One region of the Metabacillus indicus genome, then DNA from elsewhere that is predicted to be linked to it. Evidence: predicted binding sites of a transcription regulator. Region 1 holds the regulator's gene; the other holds the start of a gene.
What was found. Region 1 encodes LexA, which represses DNA repair genes until DNA is damaged. Its sites were predicted from a motif close to CGAACATATGTTCG; they were not measured.
Positions count from the first base shown of each region.

Region 1 (7,326 bases):
CTGCCCTTGATGTGAAAATTATTGACCGCACACAGCTGATACTTGATATATTTGCGACGCGGGCAAAATCAAAAGAAGGCAAGCTTCAGGTGGAGCTTGCGCAGCTTCAGTATCTTTTGCCGAGGCTGAGCGGACAGGGAATCAATCTTTCAAGACAGGGCGGCGGAATCGGCACGAGGGGGCCGGGCGAAACGCAGCTTGAAACAGATAGAAGACATATTAGAACCCGCATACATGAAATTAAGATGCAGCTTGCTGCAATTGTCAGCCACCGGAACCGCTATCGTGAAAGAAGAAAGAAAAATCAGGCTTTCCAAGTAGCTCTGGTCGGCTACACAAATGCCGGGAAATCGACATTGTTTAACCGAATTACAGACGCGGGCACATTTGAAGAAGACCTTCTTTTTGCCACACTTGATCCGATGACAAGGAAGATGACACTTCCATCGGGCTATCAGGCTCTTTTAACAGATACGGTAGGATTCATTCAGGATCTGCCGACAACGCTTGTTGCAGCGTTCCGCTCTACACTTGAAGAAGTGAAAGAGGCGGATTTAATTCTGCATGTTGTCGACAGTTCAAATGAAGATTACGTCAATCATGAAAAAACGGTCTATAAACTGCTGGAAGAACTCAAGGTCACGACGATTCCGGTTTTAACGGTATATAACAAGCAAGATAAGCAGTCGGCTGGCTTTGTTCCTTCACCGAAAGGCGAGCATGTGCTGATCAGCGCTTTTTCGGATGCGGACATTGCAAAACTGAAACAGAAGATCCAGTCGTTTTCAATGGAGCTGATGGAAGAATACAGCATTGATGTGCCTGCTTCAGAAGGCAAGCTTCTGGCTTCATTGAAAACAGAAACCATGGTAGGGCACTTTGCCTTTAATGAAGAAGAAAATCATTATGAAATACAGGGACACTTCCTGCCGGGACATGCAGCTTCCGGCCAGATAGAGATGTATAAGAGAAAGGGAAACAAACATGTTTAACCAATTGAAATACGGTGATAAGCTTGCGCAGCTTGCTGCAGAGGCAGAAGAAAAAATCAGAGATACCCACAAAAAAATTGATGAACGAATGGAAATGAACCAGTTCCGGGTTCTTCAAAGCTACAGAGACCATAGAGTGAGCGACTCACATTTTATCCCGACTACAGGATATGGGTATGATGACCATGGAAGGGATACGCTGGAACAGATTTATGCGGATGTTTTCGGCGGGGAGTCAGGGCTTGTAAGGCCGCAGATCATTTCAGGCACCCATGCCATCTCCATTGCCCTGTTTGGAGTGCTCCGTCCATTTGATGAACTTCTATACATAACGGGAAAGCCTTATGATACCCTTGAAGAGATTGTGGGCATCAGAGGAAGCGGCACCGGTTCTCTAAGTGAATTTAAAATCGGCTACCGGGCTGTTGAACTGAAAGAAGACGGCGGCATAGATTATGATGCCGTCGGTGCTGCCATTACAGAAAAGACAAAGATGATCGGCATTCAGCGCTCAAAAGGATATGCCACAAGGCCATCTTATACTCTTGCAGAAATTAAGCAGATGATTGACTTTGTCAAATCCATTAAGCCTGATGTTGTTGTCTTTGTCGACAATTGCTACGGTGAATTTGTTGAAGAGCTTGAACCTTGTCACGTCGGTGCCGATCTTATGGCTGGTTCGCTTATTAAAAATCCGGGCGGCGGACTTGCGAAAACAGGCGGTTATATCGTTGGGCGCAAGGATCTGGTGGAAGCATGCTCCTACCGGATGACATCACCTGGTATTGGGGCTGAGGCAGGCGCGTCCCTCTACAGTCTTCAGGAAATGTATCAGGGATTCTTCCTTGCTCCTCACGTTGTTGCCCAATCTTTAAAAGGTGCAGTGTTTACGGCAGCGATGCTTGAACTTGCAGGGCTTAAAACAAACCCGTCCTGGGATGCAGTCCGCACAGACCTTATTCAATCTGTCCAGTTTGAGCAGTCTGATTTAATGGTTGCGTTTTGCCAGGCCATACAATATGCATCACCGGTCAATTCGCACGTGACGCCATATCCGAGCTATATGCCGGGTTATGAGAACGATGTCATAATGGCTGCAGGAACTTTTGTACAGGGAGCAAGCATAGAACTCTCTGCAGACGGGCCGCTGCGTCCCCCGTATACAGCTTATGTGCAGGGCGGATTAACGTATTCTCATGTGAAAATTGCCATCTGTTCTGCTCTTGATCATCTTTTGGACAAGAATTTAATTCGTCTGTAATCGGATATAAATCCAAATGTCATTTTTCCTAACATAGTGTTGACACATTATATGACATGGAATATAATAAGATTAAGTTAAGAAAAGGAGGGAATACAATGGGTGATACGATTCGACGCTCGATGCCCTTATTCCCGATCGGAATTGTCATGCAGCTGACAGAACTCTCTGCCAGGCAAATTCGATATTATGAAGAAAACGGCTTGATTTTCCCTGCAAGAACAGAAGGGAACAGACGCCTATTTTCATTTAATGATGTAGATACGCTTCTTGAAATAAGAAGCCTTATCGAACAAGGCATTAACATGGCCGGCATCAAGCAGATTTTTTCTTCTAAGGATAAAAGTATGGAACGCGAAGAAGAAGGCCAGCCTAAAAAAGTGGAAAAACCGGATCTGACCGACGCTGAACTCAGAAAGCTGCTGAAAGCTGAACTGATGCAGGCCGGAAGGTTCCAGAGATCATCGCTCAGACAGGGTGACATGTCTAGATTTTTCCATTAATTAACGCAGCTTCACTTTATTTTTCACAATAAATATTACTTAGTATTGTTAGGAGAGGATTTTCACAATGGCAAAGTATTCGAGAGAAGATATTGTACGCTTAGTACAAGAAGAAAACGTAAAATACATCAGACTGCAGTTCACGGACATCCTTGGAACAATCAAAAACGTAGAAATTCCTGCAAGCCAGCTTGAAAAAGCACTTGACAACAAATGCATGTTTGACGGATCTTCAATTGAAGGATTTGTCCGCATTGAAGAATCTGACATGTATCTGTATCCTGATCTTGATACGTTTGTTATTTTCCCTTGGACATCTGAAAAAGGCAAAGTTGCACGTTTCATCTGCGACATCTACAGCCCGGACGGCACACCATTTGATGGAGATCCGCGCAACAACTTAAGACGTATGCTGAAAGAAATGGAAGACCTTGGATTCACTGACTTCAACCTTGGGCCTGAGCCGGAATTCTTCCTTTTCAAGCTTGACGAAAAAGGAGAACCAACTCTTGAGCTGAACGATCACGGCGGCTACTTCGACCTTGCTCCGACTGACCTTGGAGAAAACTGCAGACGTGACATCGTGCTTGAGCTTGAAGAAATGGGCTTTGAAATTGAAGCATCTCACCATGAGGTAGCTCCTGGCCAGCATGAAATCGACTTCAAATATGCCGGTGCAGTAAAAGCTTGTGATGATATCCAAACATTCAAACTTGTTGTTAAAACAATTGCGCGCAAACACGGATTGCATGCTACATTCATGCCGAAGCCGCTGTTTGGAGTAAATGGATCTGGAATGCACATGAACCTCTCTCTTTTCAAAGACGGAGTGAACTCATTCTATGACAAAAACAGTGAACTTGAGCTGAGCGAAACAGCGAGACATTTCATTGCCGGCGTAATCAAGCATGCACCAAACTTTACAGCTGTTACGAATCCGACAGTTAACTCATATAAACGTCTAGTACCTGGCTACGAGGCACCATGCTATGTTGCCTGGTCTGCACAAAACAGAAGCCCGCTTATCCGTATCCCTGCTTCACGCGGACTAAGCACACGCGTAGAAGTGCGCAGTGTTGACCCTTCTGCAAACCCGTACCTTGCAATGAGCGTATTGCTTGCTGCTGGTCTTGACGGCATTAAAAACAAACTTGCTGCTCCAAAACCGATTGACCGCAACATCTATGTCATGACGAAAGAAGAGCGTGTTGAGAATGGAATCGTAGATCTTCCTGCAACATTAGCACAGGCTCTTGATCTTCTGAAAACAGACGAAGTAATCATCAACGCACTTGGCGAGCATTTGTTTGAGCATTTTGTAGAAGCGAAAGAAATCGAATGGGATATGTTCCGCACTCAAGTTCACCCATGGGAACGCGAGCAGTACATGTCTCAATACTAAGAATCACACTCAAAAACCTCAGCTGTCTGCTGAGGTTTTTTTGCACAATCAAGCTTTTTAGTCAATTCCATCTGATTTTCTTTTTTGAAGATAGTCCTTCAGCAGCCTCATTATGGCTATTACGGCAAGTATGGAACCAACTGCAATCCCGGATAAAGCGACCACGAGTGAAATGTATTCAAAAATAGAGTAATTTGCAAGCTTGTTCCAGCTTATGCTGCCTTTCCAGTCCTCAATGACAAGGTTCATGCCATAGATTCCGGAAATAACCGTATAAGTAGTAAGGATCAGCAGCAGGGAATTGTGGCGTTTGCTGGCCAGCTTCTCCTGGTTTTGATAAAGACTGTCCATCGTATTCTTCACTTCTTTATAGAGGGTCTCAATTTTGAACCTGTCTTTCATCATAACAGAAAGCTCCTGGCCTTCCGTTCTGCTGCTGATTTCTGAAAAGATATACTTAGCGGTGAAATTAGCAATCGAGCGGATCAGACCTTCCATTTTATCCTGTTTCTGATCAATGTAGAGCTGTGAATAGCTGTATGAAAGCTTTAGAAGAACAATTTTATAGAAAAGATGCAGGATGAGATTGTAGTAGAGCTGTCCAACCATTTCTTCCGCGGTCACGTTCTCCTGACCCACATCATTCGTAATTTTAGTGAATGTATGATCACTCACAACGTGAAAGCTGCCGGGTGACCACCTGTCGTAAATGTGATCCTTAAGATAGTGGTCTATATATGCGGAATTGCTTGCGGACATATACGGCCTGCCGTTTTGATCATAGCCATTTATGTGGCCTATTCGAAAAAGAGTATCCGAAGAAATCTCTGCGTCCTTTTCTGTCAAAAGATAACTGCTGACAAACATTCTCTCGTCAATAAAGTAGGGAAGGCTTCCAAGGTAAGTTGACTGGCTGTTTTCACTTTTTTCTATATACGGGACAACAGAGGGGCACAGCTCTTCAAAAATAAAATCCTGAATCTTTTCGTAAGTGCCCAGTCCTGAATGAAGAACAGTTCCTTTTTCTTCTGTAATAAATGGTTCAAGAACCCTGAAGTGATCCATAAAATCGAGTGCATCGCTCAGTGACCATGTATTGCTGTTTGATGTCAGCTCTGTCCTTATGGTGATCATTCCGACAGAAAAAGGGCATATATACAGATCGATTGAGTGGACATTGAAAGAATATTCATTTACAGCTGTACGAAGCGTGCATTTTCTGTCAAAGGATTTTGAGTATCGATTTATAGCCTTATCCTGATGCTGATCCGGAAAGAGAATCTGTTCTATGTACGGCATAAAATAATGTTTCAGGCGTTTATGGGGAAGACTTGTTTTCTCTCCGTAAAATTTTGTCTGCTGGGCGCTGCTGTTAATGCTGAAAAATTCAAATCCGTTCGCCTTAAGTTCATCAGTCAGCTGGGAGATGCAGTCGCTGTCCCATGAAAAAGGAAAAATAAATTGGGCATTCGCCCGCAGAATGGCCGGTTCTTTTGTCATAGGCACCCTCTCATCTTTTTTTTATTATTATGTTCCCCTGAGAGAAGGCTGCAAAACAGGCAAATAAAAAAACTTTGCCTGTAAAAGCAAAGTTTTCAGTGTATGTTTCTATAAACTCCAACAACTTTTCCCAGGATGACAACATGTCTGAGAATAATCGGTTCAAGTGTAGAGTTTTCCGGCTGAAGGCGCACGTAATCTTTCTCTTTGAAAAAACGTTTGACAGTTGCCTCATCATCCTCTGTCATGGCAACAACGATATCCCCGTTGTTTGCAGTGTTCTGCTGTTTGACAATAACCATGTCCCCGTCAAGAATACCGGCTTCAATCATACTGTCTCCCATAATCTCGAGCATGAAGATCTGATCATCGGATGCGGCGAACGTATCTGGAAGAGGAAAATATTCCTCGACGTTTTCAATGGCTGTGATCGGGGAACCGGCTGTTACTTTCCCGATTACAGGAACGTTAATCACGCTTGAACGCGGAATCATCGCTGTCTCATCTTCTAATATTTCGATCGCTCTCGGCTTTGTCGGATCCCGTCTGATCAGCCCTTTGCTTTCAAGCCTGGCAAGATGGCCGTGCACAGTTGAGCTCGAAGCAAGGCCCACTGCTTCGCCGATCTCACGGACTGATGGCGGATATCCTTTCTTTTGTACTTCAAGCTTAATAAAAGTGAGGATATCCTGCTGCCTCTTTGAAAGTTTTGTCATTTTATCCACCTCGCGTCCTGTAATTTATGTTGATTATAGCATGTTTTTCCTGCATATACAAACATAAGTTCGAAAAATGGCGTTGACAGAAACGTTTGTTCGCATTATACTGAAACTATCAAATATACGAACAAACATTCTATTAAGGTGGGGATTGAGTTGAAAGGTTCATTATCTTACGTTATTTCTTTCTTTGCAGTTGTCATTGTAGCTGTCTTTGCATTATCATACACAGGAGAAAAAGAAAGCCTTGATCATTATGTATCCATTGAAATAGCAGAAGGTGACAGTATATGGAGCCTTGCAGATCAATATGAAGAGCATCACCGCATGTCCAAAACCGATTTCGTTGAATGGGTTCAGGATAAAAACGGACTGCCGACAGCTGTGATCAAGTCAGGAGATTCTGTGGTTCTTCCTATTGATAAACAAACCTACCATGACGGGACACAGCTGGCATCAAGAAAATAGGGAAGTGAGAACACTGAACGCAATCATCTACTGCAGAGTCAGCACTAGAAAAGAAGAACAAGAGACATCACTCGCCCGGCAAAAAGAAGAACTTTTGGCCCTTTCAGCAGCACATGGCATGAATGTGGAAAAGATTATTGAGGAACAGGCGAGCGGATATGAGGTTGAAAGAGAAGGTATTTTTGAAATATTTGACTGTATAAAGGAACAGAAAATTGACGCCATTGTTATTCAGGATGAGACAAGACTGGGGAGAGGGAACGCCCGCATCGCCCTTATTCATTTTTTCGCAAAAGAAGGCATTACGATCTATACGGCCACGCAGAATGGAAAGCTTTTTTTGTCTGAAGCCGATTCCATGGTTCTGGAAATTGTAAGCATTGTTGAAGAATATCAGCGGAAGATCCATAATCTGAAAATTAAAAGAGGTATGCAGCGGGCGGTTGAAAAAGGGTATAAACCTCAGAGGAACCTTACTAAC
Region 1 covers NZ_CP176757.1:1,983,466-1,990,791, forward strand. Annotated here, with positions in the region: gene hflX (GTPase HflX) at 1-992, shown strand, start outside; gene ACK1LH_RS09915 (aminotransferase class I/II-fold pyridoxal phosphate-dependent enzyme) at 985-2,253, shown strand; gene ACK1LH_RS09920 (MerR family transcriptional regulator) at 2,352-2,756, shown strand; gene glnA (type I glutamate--ammonia ligase) at 2,824-4,158, shown strand; gene ACK1LH_RS09930 (hypothetical protein) at 4,216-5,658, opposite strand; gene lexA (transcriptional repressor LexA) at 5,754-6,374, opposite strand; gene yneA (cell division suppressor protein YneA) at 6,534-6,845, shown strand; gene ACK1LH_RS09945 (recombinase family protein) at 6,859-7,326, shown strand, end outside.

Region 2 (7,326 bases), 1.7 Mb from region 1:
TAACAGAAAAGCTCCTGTACTTCGGGAAAGTAATTCGCGAAGCAGGAACAGTAAAAGGGAAGAAAACCGGCAAGTTTGCCGCTTCCGACTGGATGGAAATCGAGAAAAAACGCGGCATTTCCGTTACATCAAGTGTCATGAGTTTTCCTTACCATGACTTCCACGTTAATATCCTTGATACTCCTGGACACGAAGATTTCAGTGAGGACACCTACCGTACACTGACGGCAGTTGACAGCGTCGTGATGATTATCGACTCCACTAAAGGGGTTGAGCCGCAGACGATCAAGCTGTTTAAAGTCTGCCGCATGAGAGGCATTCCTATTTTCACCTTTATTAATAAACTTGACCGTGAAGGAAAAGATCCGCTTGAGCTTCTGTCTGAAATTGAAGAAGTGCTCGGCATCGAATCCTATCCAATGAACTGGCCGGTTGGAATGGGCAAGCGGTTCCTTGGAATCATTGACCGCGAGCAGCACACAGTCGTTCAGTTTAAAGGAAACGAGCAGGAGGAAATCATTCCTACAGCTGAAGTGGAAGGCAGCGAAATCGGCAGCCATCCGACGTACCTTGAAACGCTTGATGAGCTTGAGCTGCTTGAAGAAGCCGGAAACCAGTTCGACGCTGACCGTGTGAAGCGCGGAGAACTGACGCCTGTATTCTTCGGAAGCGCACTGGCAAACTTCGGGGTGAAATCGTTCTTTGACGTGTTTCTTCAGTATGCCGTTCCGCCGCAGCCAAGAAGAACAAATCAGGGCTTTATATCTCCTGAAACAGAAGAATTTTCAGGCTACATCTTTAAAATTCAGGCCAACATGAACCCGGCTCACCGCGACAGAATCGCATTCCTTCGTGTGTGCTCAGGCCGATTTGAGCGAGGCATGAGTGTTCAGCTGAGCAGAACGAACAAAACGCTGAAGCTGAATCAGACTCAAGTTTTCATGGCCAAAGACAGAGAAACCGTTGATGAAGCGTTCGCGGGCGATATCATCGGAATCTATGATCCGAACGTCTATCAGATCGGGGACACGCTGACAGCCGGCAAGGATGGCTATCAATATGATGAGCTTCCGCAGTTCCCGCCTGAGATGTTTAAAAAAGTTCGCGTGAAAAACGTCATGAAAGCAAAGCAGTTCCGCAAAGGAATTGAACAGCTTGTTCAGGAAGGCGCGATTCAGTACTTCCGCCAGGATTCTACTGATGATATTATCCTCGGTGCAGTCGGACAGCTTCAGTATGAAGTGTTCGAATACCGCATGAGAGCGGAATACAACGTTGAAATTGAATTTGTGCCAATGGGCGACCGCATTCCAAGGTGGATCGGCAACGACAAGTTCGAAAAGCGTTTCTTTGATTCAAGAAGCCTTCTTGTGCGCGACCGGAATGACCAGTATGCCGTTCTGTTTGAAAACGAATTTACCTTCAGGCATTTCAGTGAAAACCATAAAGAGATTCAGCTGATCGATCTTCTGCAGGAAAATGACTATCAAAGCTATTCGGCTACAGATAAATAAGCGGGGGCGGATTGAATGCTATTGAAAGCAGCTCTGGCTCTCGTCCTGCCTTTTGTCATTCTCACGCTGTTTGCGCGCGTGACGTATAATCACTACGTGGCAGCGGTGCTGACAATCGCCCTTCTTGCTGCAGCCTATTCAAAGGGCTACATGGATTCCTGGCTGCTTATCGCTCTTGACGCGGTGTCGGTTATCGCAGGCTTCCTGTACGCAGCAAAAATGGCCAAAAGGACGAGAAATGAAAAAACCAATTAGAACCTGTTCCCGGTGGGAGCGGGTTTTTTGTTTGTTAACCAGGAAATTATAAAGAATAAAAGGCTGTGGCCAACATAACAAAGTTATCGGCGTCTAGCTCCAGCGCCTAGATCCTCTGTCAGAACAAATCCGTCAAAAAAGTAAAACCCGGACTTTTCCGCCGGATTCTTATCTGCCTATCGGATCTGACCAAGGCGCTTGCGCTTTTGTTCTTTGTATAAAACATCCTTCCGGTTTACCGTCCCCTCTAAAAAGGTATTGAAATAAGAAACACAAGCATTTAAATAGCTTTTTCAGGCGATAATGATAAAATCAAACCAAAATGTCGAAAGAAAAATACGAACTATCGTTCGTATTTTTAGTGTTTTTCTCTGCGATTATGGTAAAATATGAATACTGATTACATACGAATGGAGGTCCTCCTGTTGAGCGATCGTTTTGAGTTAGTATCAAATTATAAGCCGGAAGGCGATCAGCCAGCGGCGATCAAACAGCTCGTCCAAGGCATTAAAGAGGGGAAGAAGCATCAGACGCTTCTCGGGGCAACAGGCACCGGGAAGACGTTTACCGTTTCAAACGTCATTCAGGAAGTGAACAAGCCGACGCTGATTATCGCCCACAATAAAACACTCGCCGGACAGCTGTACAGCGAGTTTAAAGAGTTCTTTCCGAACAATGCAGTCGAATACTTTGTCAGCTACTATGACTATTACCAGCCGGAGGCCTATGTCCCCCAGACGGACACATTCATTGAAAAGGACGCAAGCATCAATGATGAAATTGATAAACTAAGGCACTCCGCTACCGCCTCGTTATTTGAACGGAAAGATGTCATCATCATTGCCAGTGTATCCTGCATATACGGCCTCGGTTCTCCTGAAGAATACCGCGACCTGGTCGTTTCTTTGCGCACGGGCATGGATATTGAACGCAATCAGCTTCTCCGGAAGCTTGTGGATGTGCAATATGAACGCAATGACATTGATTTTAAGCGCGGAACGTTCAGGGTGCGCGGAGATGTTGTGGAGATTTTCCCTGCTTCAAGAGATGAACAGTGCATCCGGGTTGAATTTTTCGGGGATGAAATTGACCGCATCCGCGAGGTTGATGCACTGACCGGTGAAATCCGCGGCGACCGTGAGCATGTCTCAATCTTCCCGGCATCCCACTTCGTTACCCGCGAGGAAAAAATGAGAGTCGCGATTGGAAATATTGAAAAAGAGCTTGAAGAGCGGCTGAAAGAGCTTCATGAGAACGGAAAGCTGCTTGAAGCGCAGCGTCTTGAGCAGCGTACGAGATACGACCTTGAAATGATGCGGGAAATGGGCTTTTGCTCAGGGATTGAGAACTATTCAAGGCACCTGACGCTCCGCCCGGCCGGTTCAACGCCTTACACGCTTCTCGACTTCTTCCCGAAGGATTTTATGATTGTTGTCGATGAGTCACATGTGACGATTCCTCAGATCAGAGGCATGTTCAACGGGGACCAGGCGAGAAAGCAGGTGCTTGTCGATCACGGATTCCGTCTCCCGTCGGCCAAGGATAACCGTCCCCTTCAGTTTGGCGAGTTTGAAGAGCATATCAACAACATCCTGTTTGTATCTGCAACTCCAGGACCGTACGAGCTTGATCATACACCTGAAATGGTGCAGCAGATCATCCGTCCGACAGGGCTTCTTGATCCGACCATCGATGTCAGGCCGATTCAGGGTCAGATTGATGATCTGATCGGGGAGATTCATGCCCGAATTGAGCGCAACGAGCGAGTCCTCGTTACGACCCTCACGAAGAAAATGTCCGAGGATCTGACCGATTACCTTAAAGACATCGGAATCAAGGTTAACTACCTGCATTCTGAAATCAAAACGCTCGAGCGGATCGAAATTATCCGAGAGCTGCGCCTCGGGAAATTTGATGTTCTTATCGGAATCAATCTTCTCAGGGAAGGACTCGACATCCCTGAGGTGTCTCTTGTCGCCATCCTTGATGCGGATAAAGAGGGCTTCCTGAGATCGGAACGCTCGCTGATTCAGACGATTGGACGTGCTGCCCGGAACTCAAACGGCCACGTTATTATGTATGCCGACAAAATGACGAATTCCATGGAAATTGCCATAAATGAAACAAAACGCCGCCGTGAAACACAGAAGGCATTCAATGAAAAACACGGCATTGAACCGAAGACAATCCAGAAAAAAATTGCCGAGACGATTCGCGCTGTTATTGCCCCGGAAGATGCGGAAGAACTGGAATCAGCTCTTCCAAAACTCGGCAAGCTGTCTAAAAAAGAGCGCGAAAAAGTCATACAGCAAATGGAATCAGAGATGAAAGAAGCGGCTAAAGGGCTCAACTTCGAGCGTGCTGCCGAGCTTCGTGATCTGATACTAGAGCTTAAAGCGGAAGGATGAAACTAGATGGCACTCGATAAAATTAGTGTGAAAGGTGCGCGCGCTCACAATTTGAAAAACATAGATGTGACGATTCCGCGGGATAAGCTCGTTGTTCTGACAGGCTTATCGGGCTCCGGAAAATCGTCGCTTGCGTTTGATACGATTTATGCAGAAGGGCAGCGGAGATATGTTGAATCTCTCTCTGCCTATGCCCGCCAGTTTCTCGGGCAAATGGATAAACCGGACGTTGATTCCATCGAAGGGCTGTCACCTGCCATTTCAATCGACCAGAAAACAACAAGCCGGAATCCCCGTTCCACAGTAGGAACAGTCACGGAAATTTATGATTATCTGAGACTTCTGTTTGCGCGCGTTGGAAGACCAACGTGTCCAAACCACGATATTGAAATCTCATCCCAGACAATCGAGCAGATGGTGGACCGGATCCTTGAGTATCCTGAGCGGACAAAGCTTCAGGTGCTTGCGCCAATTGTCTCTGGAAGAAAAGGAACACATGCGAAGGTGTTTGAAGACATCAAAAAGCAGGGCTACGTTCGCGTCCGTGTCGACGGGGAAATGATGGAAGTCGGCGATGAGATCAGCCTTGAGAAAAACAAAAAGCACACGATTGAAGTTGTGATTGACCGGATTGTGATAAAAGAGGGAATTTCAGCCCGTTTAGCTGATTCTCTTGAATCAGCCCTCAGCCTTGGGGAGGGCAGGGTTGTCATTGACATCATCGGTGAGGAGGAGCTGTTGTTCAGCGAACATCACGCCTGTCCGATCTGCGGTTTCTCAATCGGCGAGCTTGAGCCGAGAATGTTTTCGTTCAACAGCCCGTTCGGCGCCTGCAATGAATGCGACGGACTTGGCACAAAGCTAGAGGTGGATGTTGATCTTGTCATGCCGAATAAAGACCTTTCTTTAAAACAGCATGCGCTCGCACCGTGGGAGCCGACAAGTTCGCAGTACTACCCGCAGCTGCTTGAAGCAGTGTGCAATCACTACGGTGTTCCGATGGATATTCCGGTCAGGGATATTCCGGCACATCTATTAGATAAAGTTCTCTACGGCAGCGGCAGTGATGAAATCTACTTCCGCTATGAAAATGACTTTGGTCAGGTGCGCGAAAACTACATTCAGTTTGAAGGGGTTATCCGGAATGTGGAACGCCGCTATAAAGAGACAAGCTCTGATTACATCCGCGAGCAGATGGAGAAATACATGGCTCAGCAGGCATGTCCTAAATGTAAAGGACACAGGCTTAAAAAAGAGAGTCTTGCCGTGCTTGTTGACGGGAATCATATCGGAAAGGTCACAGCTCTTTCTGTCCATGAAGCCATCGCTTTCTTTGAAAGCCTGAATTTAACGGAAAAAGAAATGCAGATTGCAAGACTGATCCTCAGGGAACTCGAGGAGCGGCTTGGATTCCTGAACAATGTCGGACTGGACTATCTGTCGCTCAGCCGCGCTGCCGGTACTCTTTCCGGCGGTGAAGCCCAGCGGATCAGACTTGCCACGCAAATCGGCTCCAGGCTGACAGGAGTCCTGTACATTCTGGATGAGCCGTCAATCGGTCTTCATCAGCGGGATAATGACAGGCTGATTCAGACACTTCAAAGCATGAGGGATATTGGAAATACGCTCATTGTCGTCGAGCATGATGAAGATACGATGATTGCAGCGGATTACTTGATTGATATAGGACCGGGCGCAGGAGTACATGGCGGGCAGATCATTTCCGAAGGCACGCCTGAGTACGTCATGAATGACAAGAATTCTTTGACCGGACAATATCTGTCGGGCAAAAAATTCATTCCTTTGCCGGTCGAGCGCCGCAAACCTGACGGAAGATTTATTGAGATTAAAGGAGCAAGCGAAAACAACCTGAAGAACGTCTCAACAAAATTTCCTCTTGGAACATTTGTGGCCGTAACAGGCGTTTCCGGTTCGGGAAAGAGTACACTTGTGAATGAAATTCTCCACAAGTCCCTTGCCCAAAAACTGAACGGCGCCAAAACGAAGCCCGGTGAGCATAAGGAAATCAAAGGAATTGAAGAGCTTGATAAGGTCATTGACATCGACCAGTCTCCAATTGGACGCACGCCGAGGTCAAATCCTGCCACATATACGGGAGTGTTTGACGACATCCGTGATGTGTTTGCTACAACAAATGAAGCAAAAGTGCGCGGCTACAAAAAAGGGCGTTTCAGCTTTAACGTTAAAGGCGGACGCTGCGAAGCGTGCCGCGGTGACGGAATAATTAAAATCGAGATGCACTTCCTTCCTGATGTGTATGTACCGTGCGAAGTGTGCCACGGAAAACGCTACAACCGCGAAACACTTGAAGTGAAGTACAAAGACAAAAACATTGCGGATATTCTTGAAATGACGGTTGAGGACGCAGTATCCTTCTTCGAAAATATCCCGAAAATCAAGCGGAAGCTACAAACCATTTACGATGTTGGACTTGGCTACATCACACTCGGACAGCCGGCAACCACTCTGTCCGGAGGAGAAGCGCAGCGCGTGAAGCTTGCTTCTGAGCTGCACCGCCGCTCAACAGGACGCTCTCTTTATATTCTTGATGAGCCGACAACAGGTCTTCATGTAGACGACATTTCAAGACTTTTGAAAGTCCTTCAGCGTCTCGTTGAAAATGGAGATACCGTGCTTGTCATTGAACATAATCTGGATGTCATCAAGGCAGCGGATTATCTCATCGACCTCGGCCCTGAAGGCGGAGACCACGGAGGCCAGATCGTCGCTTCAGGTACACCGGAAGAAGTAGTAAAAGTAAAAGGCTCATATACAGGCAAATACTTAAAACCAATCCTCGAACGTGACCGCGAACGGATGAAAAAAGCATTAAAAGAAAAAGAAGCGGTTGCGAAAGCATAACAGACCCAGCCCCTAGCCTAATAAGGCGGGGGCTGTTTTTTTTATTTGGGGATTGTTTCTTTTTGCAGTCGGCTTGATGACACAAAACACTATAGGATGGAACCATCAAGCGGTGGAATTTCCGTCTTGGAGGCACTTATCTCGGAGATAGGAACCATCAAGCGGTGGATTTTTTATCTTGGAGGCACTTATCTCGGAGATAGGAACCATCAAGCCATAGATTTTCCACTTTGGTGGCACTTATCTCCGGGATAGGAACCATCAAG
Region 2 covers NZ_CP176757.1:3,697,387-3,704,712, reverse strand. Annotated here, with positions in the region: gene ACK1LH_RS18940 (peptide chain release factor 3) at 1-1,514, shown strand, start outside; gene ACK1LH_RS18935 (DUF2198 family protein) at 1,530-1,769, shown strand; gene uvrB (excinuclease ABC subunit UvrB) at 2,195-4,177, shown strand; gene uvrA (excinuclease ABC subunit UvrA) at 4,184-7,060, shown strand.
Region 2: uvrB (excinuclease ABC subunit UvrB) is a predicted target of LexA. The motif match lies at 2,109-2,122, and genes of this name have one in related genera.